Linked DNA regions of Crateriforma conspicua. The main gene of each other region encodes a partner of the protein of the gene in region 2 in a complex. Links are inferred from orthologs where the notes say so. Each region holds a gene or a part of one and is shown on either strand. Other genes may lie near its edges.

The links.
Region 1: the proteins of smc (region 2) and Mal65_RS16045 are in contact, whole or in part, in a crystal structure (PDB 3ZGX), measured with the Bacillus subtilis proteins. The link is inferred for Crateriforma conspicua from one-to-one orthologs.

What each region holds. Positions count from the first base shown.
Region 1 is NZ_CP036319.1:4,401,833-4,409,146, reverse strand. Bases 2,491-5,314 are described here. They hold Mal65_RS16045 (segregation and condensation protein A), read right to left. Parts: upstream 4,439-5,314; coding sequence 3,542-4,438; downstream 2,491-3,541. Other genes in these bases: ilvN (acetolactate synthase small subunit), read left to right, coding at 4,694-5,257; Mal65_RS16050 (aminotransferase class I/II-fold pyridoxal phosphate-dependent enzyme), read left to right, coding at 2,491-3,499. In the rest of the region: Mal65_RS16055 (peptidylprolyl isomerase), read left to right, coding at 162-1,991; more of Mal65_RS16050, read left to right, coding at 2,213-2,490; ilvC (ketol-acid reductoisomerase), read left to right, coding at 5,432-6,439; Mal65_RS16030 (CRTAC1 family protein), read left to right, coding at 6,480-7,314. UniProt on the Bacillus subtilis protein: Participates in chromosomal partition during cell division. May act via the formation of a condensin-like complex containing Smc and ScpB that pull DNA away from mid-cell into both cell halves.
Region 2 is NZ_CP036319.1:3,900,812-3,909,477, reverse strand. Bases 1,380-5,555 are described here. They hold smc (chromosome segregation protein SMC), read right to left. Parts: upstream 5,204-5,555; coding sequence 1,580-5,203; downstream 1,380-1,579. Other genes in these bases: Mal65_RS14400 (hypothetical protein), read left to right, coding at 1,380-1,452. Outside these bases: Mal65_RS14405 (ester cyclase), read left to right, coding at 1-155; more of Mal65_RS14400, read left to right, coding at 517-1,379; Mal65_RS14390 (acyl-CoA desaturase), read left to right, coding at 5,669-6,733; Mal65_RS14385 (hypothetical protein), read left to right, coding at 6,987-7,520; Mal65_RS14380 (PKD domain-containing protein), read right to left, coding at 7,720-8,666. UniProt on the Bacillus subtilis protein: Required for chromosome condensation and partitioning.

The DNA of each region.
Region 1 (7,314 bases), 500 kb from region 2 along the record:
CGATTGCCGAGAAAATCTGGGTCGTTCGTTCCGAAGTGGATTCGATCCAACCGACCACTGTGCCGGCGATGTGTGTGGCGAATCAACGCGGAATATCGAAGGGCGATTGGATGCCCTTGGACATGTCCATGCCGAGTAGACGGTTCAAAGGAGTGACCGGAATGCCATTGGAATTTGCCGTACTTCGTCCCTGGATGGTGACACTGGTCCGACGATTGGGGCTGTCCGTTTTTGTCGCGATGGTTTTCATCGCCGCTTGGGACAGGCCGGTCGTGGCGCAACAGGCGTCGACCGCAGCAGCGACTGCACCCGCGACTGCCGGTGGAAAGAGCCGAGTGGTGGCGACCGTCAACGCCGACCCGATCACCGAGAAGGTCTTGGCCGACGAAACGATGCGACGCTACGGCAGCGACATCGTCGACGCCATGGTCAATCGCTATCTGATTTTGCAAGCATGTCAGCAGCGTGGCATCGAAATCACCAAGCAAGAAGTCAGCGACGAAATCGCTCGTCAGGCTGCCAAGTTCCGCTTGGACATGGGCGGGCTGCTGCAGCTGCTGCAAGAAGAACGCAACGTCAGTGCCGCTGAATATAGCAACGACGTCGTCTGGCCCATGTTGGCACTGCGACGTTTGGTGGCCGACAAGATCGAAGTCACCGAAGAAGAATTCAATAAACAGTATCTGGCTCGCTACGGCGAAGCGGTCAAGTGCCGGATGATCGTGACCAAGGATCGACAGAAAGCCGAACAAGTGCTGGCCCAAGCCAAATCCGATCCGGCGAAGTTTACCGAACTGGCCAAGAGTTTCAGCGAAGACGAAATCAGCGCCAGCGTCGGTGGTTTGATCCCACCGATTCGCCGCTACACCGGACAGCCGGATTTCGAAACCGCCGTGTTTGATCTTCAGGATGGCGGAGTCACTGATATTCTGCAGGTCGGCGACGAATGGATGATCCTGCAAGCGGTCCGGCGTATTCCCGCCGCCACCCCGGCACCCCAAGCCATCCCCGCGATTCGTGAGCAAATCGCGGACGAGATCCGCGACGAAAAAATTCGCGTCGCCGCGGCCGGTTTGTTCGAGCAACTGCAAAGCGAAGCCAATGTCAAAAAGGTCTTCGGCGATCCGGCGGCGGAAAAACAGCACCCCGGTGTTGCCGCCCTGGTCAACAACCAACCGCTGACGATTGCACAGGTTGCCGAGGAAGCGGTTCGTCGCCACGGCGAAGAAGTTCTGCAAGGCGAAATCAATCGTCGTCTTTTGACGCAAGCCCTTCGCAGCAATGGTGTCACCGTTGCCGCCGCCGACCTGACCGCCGAAACCGAACGTGCCGCGATCGCGTTCGGGTTCACCAAGCCCGACGGTTCGGCCGACATCCAAAGCTGGCTGCAATCGGTGGTAAGCGATGGAGACACGACCGAGGACATCTATGTTCGCGATGCCGTTTGGCCCAGCGTCGCGCTGCGTAAGTTGGTCGAATCGGAAGTCCAATTGAACGACGAAGAACTGAAACGCGGATTCGATTCCGCATACGGACCCAAGGTGGAAGTCCTGGCGATCGTTCTGGGCGATCAGCGGACGGCGCAAAAGGTATGGCAGATGGCCCGCGATAACCCGACGCCGCAGTTCTTTGGCGAATTGGCCCAACAATACAGCATCGAACCGTCGTCGGCGTCCAACGCCGGGCTGGTGCCGCCGATCCGCAAACACGGCGGCCAGCCGGCGATCGAAAAGGAAGCCTTTTCGTTGAAGCCGGGGCAATTGAGCGGCATTGTGGCCACCGGTGACAAATACATCATCATGCGTTGCCAGGGTTTTACCAAACCGGTCGTCAGCGATTTCGATGCGGTCCGCGAAGAACTGGTTCGCGACCTGTCGGAAAAGAAGTTGGCCCAAGCGATGGCGTCGAAGTTTGACGAGTTGAAGGAAAACGCCAGCATTGAAAATTTCTTTGCGGTCGCCAAAAAGGCCGCGGCGACCACGCGTCGCTGATCGTCCGCACGCCAAATTTTTCCACGCTGTTGACGGCCGCCCCGAGCCAAACCGTCAGCAGCGGAACCGAACGATCCCCAGCCGACCCGATTGTGGGGTCGGCTTTTTTTTGGCCCGAAAATTGGCCACCGGGCGCGGCCGGACGCTTCCCTGAAACCGGATCAGGTGTCTAAGTTGACATCGATTGCCCGTCGTGAATTTCTTGTTCCAGCGGCCCAGCCATGTCCAATACGTTCAATCCAGACACACCCAATATCGACGCACCGGCGATCGAACCGCCGACTACCGATCCGCCGCCACACCCGTTCGAGGTCAGCTTTGCTTCGCGAGTGCACCGGTTGCCGCCCTACATGTTTGGGCGAATCAACAATTCGCTGTACCAAAAACGACGTGCCGGCGATGACGTCATCGACCTGGGCATGGGCAACCCGTCCGATCCGCCCGATCCGGTCGTGATTCAAAAGCTGGCCGATGCCGCCGCCGATCCGGGTAACCACGGATACAGCAAGTCCAACGGGATTGCCAATCTGCGCCGCGAGGTGGCCGGAAAATACCATCGCAAGTACGGCGTTCGGCTGGATCCGGAACATGAGGTGATCGCTTGTTTGGGGTCCAAGGAGGGCTTTTCACACATGTGTCTGGCGCTGATGGGCCCCGGGGACACCGCGATCATTCCGTCGCCCTATTTTCCGGTGCACATGTACGGCGTCATCTTGGCTTCGGGCAATGTCGTGGCGTTGGACGTCGCCGATAGCGAGAAATTTCTAAGCAACGTTGCTTACACCTGCGAAAACATGACGCCGGTGCCCAAGGTGCTGATCGTCAACTATCCGCACAATCCGTCCAGCGCGGTCATCGAGCCGGAATTCTTCGTCGAAGTCGTCCGCTTGGCCAAAAAGTACGGCTTGATGGTCATCCACGATTTTGCCTATGCCGACGTCGCCTTTGACGGATACCAGCCACCCAGCTTCCTGAGCGCACCGGGCGCGAAGGATGTCGGTGTCGAATTCACGACGATGAGCAAGGGCTATAACATGGCCGGCTGGCGAGTCGGCTTTTGCGCGGGCAATGCGGAAATGATTCGTGGCCTGGGCACGATCAAAGGCTACTACGATTACGGCATGTTCCAGGCGATCCAAATCGCGGCCATCGTCGCGCTGCGGGCCACCGAGGCGACGGTGGAAAACCAATCGCTGATCTATCAAGGCCGACGCGATGCTTTGGTCAGCGGGCTGCGTCGTTTGGGATGGAACGTCACGCCACCCAAGGCCGGCATGTTCGTCTGGGCGGAAGTCCCCGAACCGTGGAAGTCGTCGATGTCGACGATGGACTTTGCAATGAAGCTGTTGGAAGAAGGCAATGTCGCGGTCAGTCCCGGCAGCGGATTCGGCACCGCCGGTGAAGGCTATCTGCGGATGTCCTTAGTGGAAAACGAACAGCGTTTGCGTCAGGCCGTCCGCCAGATCGGCAAATGCTTGTCTCAAAGCAAAACGCCCGCTTGCACCTGAGTTTCATTTGTTCGGGAAGCCGGCGTTAGGCCGGCCGATCGTTCAAGATTCTGTTTCTTCGCCGCTTTGCGTTGGGTCGGCTTCATCGCCGCTTTGCGTCGGCTCGGAGGCGGTTTGGCCGCTGGTCGGCGTCACGGCGGGGCTGGATTTGGGCAAATTCGTGTTGTCCAATCCTTCGGCGGAATAGTTGTCCACCTCGTGTACCGCCAAGTCGTCGCTGTAGTGGTCGGTGCGGACCACATAGACTTCGCCAAAGTCGTCCTGTTCGACCGCCGCGCCGTGGTGACGGGTCAGTTCCAGTGTGGCCAGAAACCATCCGATCAACGCCGATTTGTGTTCTCCGCCGGTGACCAAGTCGATCAGCGGGATTCTTGCGTGGTCACGTAATTGGGTGTGGATCTGTTGCATGTACACGTGGATCGGTGTGTCGTCATAGATGACCTCCGTCGGCGGCGGGCCGGCCGATTCCCGCATGATGCGACCAAACGCGCTGACCAAATCCCAGATTTCCAGATCGACGATCGGCTGGTCGCCCGGGTCCACGCGACGGCTGGGCAGGTCGTCGGACATCCGCTCGAACCTTTCCTGCCACCGTTGGCTCATTTCATCCAGGACGGCGGCCGCGTCGCGGATTTCCTTGTACTGCAGCAGCCGTTCGATCAGTTCGTCCTGCGGGTCCTCCAGGGTTTCGTCTTCGGTTTCCTCGACGATTTTTGGCAGCACCGCATGGCTTTTCATCTCCACCAAGGTCGACGCGAGGTCCAGAAAATCCCCGACGTCCCCCAGGTCCAGGGCTTTCAGGATGTCCAAATATTCCAGGTACTGTTGGACGATTTTCGCCAGCGAGATCTGTGTCAGGGCCACCTCCTGGCGGCGGACCAAGTACAGCAGCAGGTCGATCGGACCACGATAAGCGGGCAAGTCGATGCGAAAATTCATGTCGATGGCGTGTCCGTTCGGTTGCGGCCGGGCGGTTTCCCGCTCCGTTGTCGGCCCACCCTGTGATCGGCCCGGCGGATTCCCGCCCTTGTGACTCCTGCGACCCAAAATTATCATGCCCGGCTTGGTTTTGGCACGTCCATTCCAGGCGAATCCGACTCTGGGCCGGGCAGCGACGTTTCGGCGATCTTTGCGCCGCCGGTCGACTCGACGCCTTCACACAATATCGCCTTCATTTCCAATCATCGCCCAACCATGTCTAACCCTCCGCACCGTCACGTTTTATCGGCTCTGGTCCAGAACGTCCCCGGCGTGCTGGCCCATATCAGCGGCATGCTGGCCTCGCGTGGCTACAACATCGATTCGCTGGCCGTCGGCGAAACCGAAGACCGACGATTGTCACGCATGACATTTGTCGTGGTCGGCGACGATCGCGTGGTCGAACAGGTACGGAAACAGCTAGAAAAGATCGTCACGGTCGTCCGCGTCCAAGACATCAGCAGCCGCGATTTCGTCGAACGCGATCTGTTGCTGGTCAAAGTCAAAGCGCCCGCCGGCCCGAAACGCAGCGAAGTCCGCGAATTGGTGGACATCTTCCGCGGTGCGATCGTCGATGTCGGTCCGGAAGAAGTGATGATCGAAATCAGCGGTCGGGAAAACAAGGTCCAAGCGTTTATCGAACGCATGCGTCCCTACGGAATCGTCGAACTGGTCCGCACCGGTCGCGTCGCCATGGTCCGCGGTGCCAGCGGACCGGCCATCACCGAAGAACCGCCGACGTCCGACGTCGGTACGATTCGTCGCTTCACGACCGCCTGAAATCCTCCGCAAATACAACGTTTGATTCGGCGTCCACGGTCGCCGATCTGCCTTCCGTGCGATCGCTATCTTTCTCGTTGCGGCACGTTCGATTGTGCCACACCGAATCGATCGTCCGGCCCATCGTCCAACTGAATGCCCGTTTTCCACTTCTCCCACGAACGATAGATCAACATGGCCGCAACGGTTTATTACGACAACGATGCCGACCTGTCCCATTTGAAGGGCAAGAAGATTGCCATCTTGGGATACGGTTCCCAAGGTCACGCCCAAGCACAAAACCTGCGAGACAGCGGCTGTGACGTTGTCATCGGTCAGCGTCCCGGATCGGCCAATTATGACTTGGCCGTTTCGCATGGATTCAAGCCGATGTCGATCGCCGATGCGACCAAGGCGGCCGATGTGATCAACATCCTGTTGCCCGATGAAGTCCAAGGCGACATCTATCGTGATTCGATTCGCGATAACTTGTCCGAAGGCAACATCTTGATGTGCAGCCACGGCTTCAACATCCACTTCGGCCAAATCGTGCCGCCCGCCGGGATCGACACCATGCTGGTCGCCCCCAAAGGCCCCGGACACTTGGTCCGCAGCGAGTACGAAAAGGGTGGCGGTGTCCCCGCCCTGTTGGCCCTGGGTGATGGTGCCAGCGATGAAACCAAGCAAATTGGTTTGGCCTACGCCAAAGGCATCGGCGGCACCCGCGGTGGTGTGATCCAAACCACGTTCGCCGAAGAAACCGAGACCGACTTGTTCGGTGAACAGGTGGTGTTGTGTGGTGGCGTCAGCGAACTGGTCAAAGCCGGTTTTGATACGCTGGTCGAAGCCGGTTACCAGCCGGAAATGGCCTACTTCGAATGCATGCACGAACTGAAGCTGATCGTCGATCTGTTGTACGAAGGCGGGCTCAGCTACATGCGTTACAGTATCAGCAACACTGCTGAATACGGTGACTACAGCACCGGACCTCGCATCATCACCGACGAAACCAAGGCGGAGATGAAGAAGGTCTTGCTGGAAATCCAAAACGGCACCTTCGCACGCAACTGGATCTTGGAGAATCGTGGCGGTGCTCCGTTCTTCAAGGCCACTCGTCGCCGTGAACGCCAGCACGGCGTTGAACAAGTCGGCAAGGGTTTGCGTCGAATGATGAACTGGATCGACGAAAAGGAAGTCGACTGACTTTCCGTCGTTCCGTCGCCTTTTCCCCAACGGGTGGACCGTGAACGAACCGATTCGAGATGAAAACACCGAAGACGACGCCATCATCGGCGTCGCCCTACGTCGGTCGGTCTTGATCATCGGTCTGCTGGCGATCGCCGGCGGTTTGATGTGGTTGGTGTTTGCGGAATCCCCGGAACCGCCCAAGCCACAAGTCTTCGAAACGGTCAACCCGGAACTGCGTCAACAGGCGTCCGACCTGCCCACGCTGACGATGACCGACGTCAGCGATTCCGCCGGCGTCGATTTTTTGCATCACACCGGCCGCGCCGGTGAAAAATTGTTGCCCGAAACGATGGGCAGCGGTGTGGCCGTGCTCGATTTCAATGGCGACGGCCACCAGGATCTTTTCTGGGTCAACGGTGACGATTGGCCCTGGTCCGAATCGCCCTCCGATCCGCCGCCGACCTGCCGTCTGTTCCAAGGCGACGGTCAAGGCAACTTCACCGATGTTTCGGAAGACCAGGGCGCGGCGTTGAAGCTGTACGGCATGGGCGTGGCCACGGCCGATTTTGACAACGACGGTGACGCGGATCTGTTCGTCAGTGCGGTCGGAAAAAATCGTCTGCTACGCAACGACGACGGTCGCTTTGTGGAAATCACCGATGCCGCCGGTGTCGCCGGCGCCGACGATGCGTGGAGCACCAGTTGCGGATTCTTTGATTTCGACCGCGACGGCTACTTGGACTTGTTTGTTTGCAACTACGTCGCGTGGGATCGCGATTCGGATCTGTCCCAGAACTTTACGCTCGATGGGATCAATCGGGCGTACGGTCCCCCGCGGGCATTCAACGGCACGTTCAGCTATCTGTATCGCAACAACGGCGATGGGACCT
Region 2 (8,666 bases):
GGACGCACCGTGGCGACTTGCCAGGATTTCCGGCAACGGGCAAACGCTTCGAGGTCCGTGCCGCGTCGATCATTCAGATGTCCGGGCCGACGATTCACCGGATCGTCGACTATTGGAACCCGGTCGAATTTCAGCGTTCGGTGGGGCTGCTCTGAAAACGCGAGCCATGCGGCGGTATCGCCGCGGACCAAGCGTCAATCTCTAACCCGGCGTGTGGTGTGTTCTCTTTCGCTTCCCGAGGGGGTAAGGGACGCGATCACGCCGTTTCAATCCCGGGTGGGTGTGAATTCCCGACGATGAGGGCGCTGTTTTTTGATGAGTGTGCCGAATATTCCGGCGTATTTTGACTAGACTGCCGAGACTTTGCCAATTGTCTGCGCACGCGGTCTCACCTGAAGCCCACGTCACGGCATCGATCTTTTTTTGGGCCACCTGGTCACCGCAGACACTGGACGACTATTTCGATTTTCTCATCCGGATCCCTCATCTGTGTTTCTCTCCGTCATCTTTCGCTGCATGCCATCGCTTGCGTGCGTGGCCTTGTTGGTTTCTTTCGCCGGTTCGGTCACTGAAGCCGCCGTTTTCGATTCCTTTGATCCTGACCGACATGTGCGGTTCGCAACCGGTGCGATCAGTGTCGGATCGGAGTTGCCGGTCAATAGCGGTTTCTTGATCGATCACAACCAGATCAGTGGTGTGGGGATCAACAGCGTGGCCCTGATCACGCCCCAGCACTATGTGACGGCGGACCATGCCGCGACAGGCGTTGCCCAGTTTCGTGGCAGTGACGGAATCGTGCGACAGTACGCCAGCAATGGTTACACCACGATCGCACGAGGCGGAAACAATACCGACATTCGCATCTACACCTTGGCAGACCCGATCCCGACGGCGCATGGCGTCAAACCGCTCAGCATCGCGACCGCGCCATTCGCACCCGATTGGATGGGGCGAGATTTGTACGTGTTTGGTAAACGCGACGTCGAAGGGACCAGCATGCAAGTCGCGGGGATGAACGATGCCGACGTGGTTGCATTCAATGTCGAACTGAACACGGGGCAAATTACCAATTCGATCGAATTCGCGTACGAGCGTGGCACATCAAGTGATGAAGTTGGTTTGCAAGGCGGCGATTCGGGTAGCACCACTTTGACGTGGGCGGGCGGTCAGTTGGTTCTTGCCGGACTGAACAGCGGAATCCAGACCGGCGTCAGCCCGAGTGACACATCGGGTGTTTACCGAAATTACATCACGTATGTGGGCGGCTACGTCAACGAGATCAATGACTACGTCGGACAGACCGAATATCAAGGTCAAGCGTTGTCGATCAGCACGATTTCCGTCACCGCGGTTCCCGAACCCGGAACGATGTTGGCTTGTGGCGTGATCGCAGGCGTGGGCGTGGTGCGGAACTATCGTCGCAAGAGCGTCAAACGCAAGTCGATCGCCTGACGGATTGAATGCACCCTGTGCGACCTTGCGGTAACAGCGCCGCTTTCTATTGATCGTCGCCAGTGCTTCCGCAAAACCACTGAGTGATGAAGATCATCAGCGTTCGTGTGTAACAGCGGTCCAACCGCTAAGCGGCTTCGCCTTCGCTTTCGATTTCGCCCTTTTCGTTGACGTCTTCGAAGCGGATCGACACCTGCTTGCTGACGCCGGATTCTTGCATCGTGACACCGTACAAAGTCGTCGCGGCGGTCATCGTCTTCTTGCTGTGCGTGACGACGACGAACTTGGTCTGATCCAAGAACTCATTCAACACGGTGACGAAGCGTCCGATGTTCGCTTCGTCAAACGGCGCGTCGACTTCGTCCAAAACACAAAATGGACTGGGGCGGTACTGGAAGATCGCCATCAACAGTGCGACGGCGGTCAGCGCTTTTTCGCCGCCGGACAACAGCGAGTTGCTGAAGCTGGGTTTGCCAGGCGGCGTCGCGACGATTTCTACACCGGCTTCCAACGGGTCTTCGTCTTCTTCCAAAATCAAATCGGCGTTACCACCGCCGAATGACTTGCGATACAGCTTGCGGAAGTTCTGGCGGATCGCTTCCAGCGTGTCCATGAACAAACGGCGGCTGTCCGCGTTGATGCGACCGATGATCCGCTGCAGCGAATCCTTGGCGGCGGTCAGGTCTTGGTATTGATCGTGCAGTTCGTCGTATCGCGTCTGCAGCTCTTCCAATTCCTCCAACGCTTCCAAATTGACCGAACCGGTCTTCTGCAACTGGTTTCGCAACTGGCTGATTTCGCGATCCACCGCTTCGCGGTCTTCCGGCGGTTGCAAGTCTTCGGGCGGTTCGGTGCCGCGCAGGTCGATCTCGTAATCCTCCAGCAAGCGGTCGGCCAGCGTGTCGCGACGCAGCCGAGCGTTATCCCGCGCGGACTGGATGGAATGGACGCGACCACCCGCCTGGGCAGCTTCCTTGATCGCCGCATCGCTTGCCTTTTGTGCGGCTTTCGTGGTCGTGCGAACTTCGTCAGCGGCTTGTGCCAGTTGACGGATTTCCGCTTGTTTTTCTTGTGACTGCCAATGCAGCATCGCCAGGCGGCTGTCGGCGTCCAACAATCGCGCGTTGGCTTCGTCGATTCGTTTTTGCGTGGCGTTTGCCTGGTCGCGGACTTCTTGAACCGCCGCTTCGCGTTGATCTTGATCGCGGTGTTGTTGTTGGATCGTCGCTTGCAGGGCTTCGTGTTTCTGTTCGGCCCGTGCAACGTCGACCGAGACGGCCATCACGTGCTTGGTCGCATCTTGGAATGCGGTTTCGGCACCGCAAAGAGCCTCGTCCAGTTCGGCACCCTGCAGTTCCAACGTCTCGATACTGTGGCGTCCCTGTTCGATCTCCGATGCAATGCGTTGTAATTCGCTTTGGACTGCCGTCAGTTCACCTGCGGTGTCTTCGTGCAGTTGTTCGGTCTGGCGGAGTTCACGCTGTTGGTGGTTCAGATTTTCTTCGGCGTGACGCGATTCGGCTTTGGCGGCGGCCCGAGCGGTGACGTCGCCGCGATGGGCTTGTTCCAACCGACCAAGTTCGGCGGCCAATTCATCGACGACTTTGTCCAAGCGATCCGCTTCGGCGACCTCCTCGTTCAATTGAAATTGATAGTGGTCACGTTCACGTGCGGCCGCGTCCAATTCGCTGCGACGGCTGACCAGCCCTGTGTCGGTACCGCCGGGGCCGACGACGATGGTGCCGTCGGATTCCAAGAGTTCGCCTGTGGTGGCGACGAAACGCAGCCCCGCACCGCTTAGCTTTCGCAGATTGAACGCCGTCGCCAGGCTATCGACGATCCACGTGTTGCTTAACAGGTGTCGTGCCAGTGGTTCGTCTTCTTCGTCACACTGCAGCATGCGATCGGCGCGGCCGACGACGCCTTTGATACCGTCAAGGCGGATGCGATCGCCCGGTCGCCGGGTGGGCAATTCATCGATCCGGATCAGTCCGACTCGACTGTTGACTTCGACCTCTTTGTTCAAAATCGCCTGTTGCGTCAGATCGCCGGTGACGACCAAGTACTGGCTTCGCTGGCCCAGGGCGGCATCGATCAGCGGCGCGACGTTGACATCGACGCGAAAACAATCGGCGACCATCCCGCGAACCGTGCCGGCCCACTTGTGCCGTGTGGCATCGTTTCTTTGCGCCGACAGTTCGCGCAGCCGATCCAGAATCGCGCGGACGCCGCCGGAGACGCCTTCTTGACGTTTCTGCAGATCTTGCAATACGTCCAGCCGCTGACAAACGCCTTCTAAGCGGCCGCGCAGCGCGGCAACCTCATCACGTCGACGACGTGCGTTGCGGCGATTGTCTTGCAGCTTGGCGTCGGCCAATTCGATCTGCTTGGCACTTTCGGCGATCGACTGGTCCAGTTGCGCGACATGTTCCGCTTTGGCCTTGGCATCCTGGCGTGCCAGTTCGACGGCTTCACGCGACTCGGTCCGGCGTTGTTCCAGCGACTGTAGTGCACGTTCTTGTTCGGTGCTTTTCTGTGTCAGCCGTTGTCGGTCGGCTTCCAAATCGGCGACGCGGCGAACCTGGACCAGGTGTTCGCGTTGGTTTTCAGTCCGCTTGGTTTGGACGTCAGCGACCTCGGCGCCGATCTCGTCACGCTGCTTTTCCGCTTCTTGATGCCTTTGGGTCGCGCGGTCCAGTTCCGCCTGGTATTCGGCCAAGCGTTGGCCTGCGGAGCGTAATTGTGCGGCGGCCGATCCGGCTTGAGACTGTAACAAACGAATGCGCCGGAGCGATGAAGCCTGAGCCTTTCGCAGGTCTTCGACGGTGGATCGATCGGCGGCGGATCGGCCTTCCAATTCCGCGATCTGCCCCAGCCACGCGCCGCGCTGTTCTTCCGCTTGGCGAGCCACATCGGCGATCGATTGCAATTCCAGTTCGGCCGCTTGGCGTTGTTGTTGCAGTTCCTGTTGTTGGATTTCCAGCTGTTCTTGTTGCTTGATCGCTTCGGCCAGTTCGATTTCGGCCGTTTCAAATTGCTGGGTCAGTTCCTGCCAGTCGGTCCACGCGACTTGGGTGCGAAGTTCACGCAGGCGTTCGGTCGCCTGGCGATACTTTTCCGCGCGAGACGCTTGGCCCTTCAAGCTTTTCAATCGCGACGCCACTTCGTCGACGATGTCGCCCAGACGCGTCAGGTTTTGCTGGATGCGGCCCAGGCGTCGTTCGGCCTCCGTTTTCTTTGCCTTGAAGCGACTGATGCCGGCCGCTTCTTCGAAAATCGCGCGGCGTTCTTTGGCGTTGGCCTGAAGCATCCGGTCGACTTTGCCCTGTTCGATCAGGCTGTAAGCGTCGATACCGATGCCGGTCCCGCGGATCAGATCGCGGACATCCTTCAGACGAACCGCCTGTTTGTTGATCAGGTATTCGCCTTCGCCGCTGCGATACACACGCCGGGTGACGTGGACTTCCGGGGCATCGACCGGCAGGTTTCCCGAGGAGTTGTCGAAGATGATCGTCGCTTCGGCGGCGCCCGAGGGGCCGCGGGTTTGCGAGCCCTTGAAGATCACGTCGGCCATTTCCTTGCCGCGCAGACTCTTCGGACTCTGGCTGCCCAAGACCCACTTCATCGCGTCGACGATGTTCGATTTGCCGGACCCGTTGGGGCCGACGACGACGGTGATGCCGTCGGGAAAGTCGAACCGAGTCCGATCGGCGAAGCTCTTGAATCCGGACAGTTCGAGCGCTTTCAGCATGCCAGGATCTGTCGACGGCTTCGGAAAAAGGCGGAAAAACGGGGATGATGCGGACCGGTTTAGGTTAGATCAAACGTGCGATCGGGCCTAGGGCGACTGGTCCGCCGTACCCGCACAGGCGTTGATTTGGCCGGCGGATCAAACCGCATCATCGCTACAACCCCTACGGTCCACCGCGGATGCAGCCGATCTGGGATCGGGCGAGCCGGCAATTCCCGGCACCCCTCTGCGGGGCACGGTACGGAACGCTGCGATGGGCGGTCGGAACAGGCAAAGTTGGCGGATTGGCCCGGACACCTGAACAGATTTTACACGGCCGTTACACGCGGCGTCGGGTCTGTGACAGGGCTGTTTCAATCGATTGCTAAGATTCGTCTCAAGCGGCGGTCGGCGTTGATCGAGACAGCGCATTTCGAAGCATCCGGCCGCTGGTTCACCACGGACTTTTTCCAGGATACAGACTGCATGTCGACCGTCATTGATTCGCCCACCCGAGAATCGGATCCGACGAAGGCCGATTCGCCTAAGTCGCCCAGCCTTGACCAGCATCCCAACCACGGGGATGCCAAAACCGGCGATGTGGCGATTCCACAGATGGAAACCGACGCGACCGGCATGGCGAAGCCGGATCATGGCAAGCCGACCGCCCAGGAACGGAGACGTCGTGACAATTTGAGCCTGTACGCCCTGGGTTGGCTGGGGCTGGCCCACATCGGATGCCTGTTCGCACCAATGACGTTCACCTGGGCCGGGTTGTTCACCCTGATCGGACTGCACTGGCTGACCGGCAGCCTGGGCATCTGCTTGGGCTATCACCGACTGCTGACGCACACCGGCATGAAGACGCACAACTGGGTGCGGTACCTGTTCGGCGGAATCGGATCGCTGGCCGGCGAAGGTAGCCCGTTGGATTGGGTGGCCGATCACCGCAAACACCACGCCCACAGCGACCAAGAAGGCGATCCGCACTCGCCCCACGACGGCGGATGGTGGAGCCACGTGTTCTGGTTGGCCTTTCACACCCATGACGGCGACCGCAAAGACTACTTGAACCACTGGGTCCCGGATCTGATGCGAGATCGCGGGATGCGGATCTTGGACAAGATGTTCTTGCCGATGAACTTGGCGCTGGGTGCCGGATTGTTCGGCATTGGTTACGCCTTTGGCGGCCTTTCGCTGGCCACGTCACTGTTCATTTGGGGATTCTGTCTGCGGCTGGTTTTGGTTTTGCACGCGACTTGGTTGGTCAACAGTGCCTCGCACATCTGGGGTTACAAGAACTACGAAACCGCCGATGACAGCCGCAACAACTGGATCGTGGCGATCTTTGCGTACGGCGAAGGCTGGCACAATAATCACCATGCTTACCCGCGAATGGCCAAGCACGGGCACAAGTGGTGGGAATTCGACATGACGTGGATGATGATCGTGCTGTTGAAGAAACTGGGCCTGGTTTGGGACGTGGTCGATTACAAGAACGCGGCCGAAAAACGGGCCCGGGCGGCGGCCCAAGCCGACAAAGCCGCCTGAGGCCACCTTTGGGGGACGGCCGTTTGTGCCGGATTCCGCGTCACTGAGGTGGTGCTTGTGGCGTTGGTTTCGCTGCAATTCCCGCGGCCAAAGAACGGCCGGTTGGCGTGGTGACGCGGCGCCCCGGGCGGCTAGACTAGAGCGGGGCCGATACGACGTCGGCCGCAGGAGCGTCGGTCCAGGCGAATGCGCTGCACGCGTGCGAAGCGGCGATTGACCTGTGACCACGATTTTCACTTGGCGGTAGGAATCAATGGCACAACTGACGATCTTTTTGGGCGTGCTGCTGTGCATCCAAACGGTGTTCGCGTTGTTCATCAATTCGGCGAAGTATCCCGCTGAATTCATCCCGATGATTGTCGGAATCCCTGTCTTGTTCGTCGGCGTCGTTTCGCTGAACCCACACCGCCGACGACGGATGGGATGGTTCTTGTTGTGCCTGGCGACCGTCGGTTTGCTGTTCAGCAGCGGTTTGTCGCTGCGTTGGTTCGGGCACGCGGCCGATCATCCCGGCGGCGTGATTGCCGTTCGGTTGGCCGGTGCGATGGGCGCTTCTTGCTTGGCGTTGGTATTCATCAGCCTGATGATGTTGCGACGACGGGCCGGTGGAAACGGTGGCGGCGTCTCGCGCTTGGCCGATGTATCACTGAGCAATGCGATCCAACCGCACGGCGACGACCAGGCAAGTTCGGAATGCCAATCGGAAAAGGCCGACGTTCGTCCCTTGTCCAGCCATGTGGCGCTGCCCGCGGACCGCGCAGAAGTCGGTGTGACCGAATCGGTTTGACCGCGTTTCGATGAATTGAGGCGCCCGAGTGAATCCAGCCGGCCGAGTGAATCCAGCCGGCCGAGTGAATCCAGCCGGCCGAGTGAATCCAGCCGGCCGAGTGAATCCAGCCGGCCGAGTGAATCCAGCCGGCCGAGTGAATCCAGCCCGCACCGTGGAATCACTCGTCTCGGTTCATTCGACGGGAATGCTAGGCGACTTAGAACAGTTCCGCGATCGCAGCATCCGCCGCGGAATCGTCGCCGAAGACCGACGACTCATCTTCATTCGGCAAATGGGCCGGGCCTGCCACTGATGTGACGATGGGGCCAGGGTTCGATTCGCCGGAGACGCCCGACCGATTCAATTCGTTGATGACCAAGAGTGCATCGAATGACGTTAGCAAGTAGTCACCGTTGACGTCGTAATACCGACCACTGAATGCGTCGGTTTGTGGGTCCAGTGTTTCGTCTTCGCCACGGCGTGAAAGTTCGTTGATCACCAACAATGCGTCCAGCGCGGTCGTGCCCAGCTGGTCATCCACGTCGGTGGGCGATTGCTGGTTCTGGAATTTGGGCGGCTCGTCGTCCAGAACCGACAAGCCGGCCGAATCCGACGCATAGCCTGTGGCCGTAAAGGTCATGTTGTACGAAGCGGTCAGTTGCGCCTGGTCGTCGTCGACCGCGGTGACGTCGATCGTCGTTGATGCCTGACCGGCAGGGATCGTGACCTGCCCTGGCAATGAAAGCCGTCGGTTGGTTCCGCCAACGTTGACCGTCAGCGGTTGTTGGGTATCCGTGTTGCTGCGTGTGACGGTCAGCCGGACGGGGTTGCCGCCTTCGATCACGGAGCCCGACGAAAACGCGGCATCCATCGCTTCGGCATCGGTCACCGCCAAATCGATCGATGCGGCCAAGTAATCGGCGGCGGTGGCTCGAATCGGGGCCATCTGCGTTCCATCCAACAATTGGTCGTCGACCGCATCGATCGGTACCACGGTCGTGGTCTCACCGGCAACGATGGTGACCTGAGCGGGGATGGAAATCTCCGATGCATCGGATTGTAGCGACACAGTGACAGCCGACCCGGTTGCCGATGACGGACGACTGACTCGCAATTGCGTCGCGCCCGTGCCCGCGTTCTCGGCGATCGTCTTTTGGTCCAACG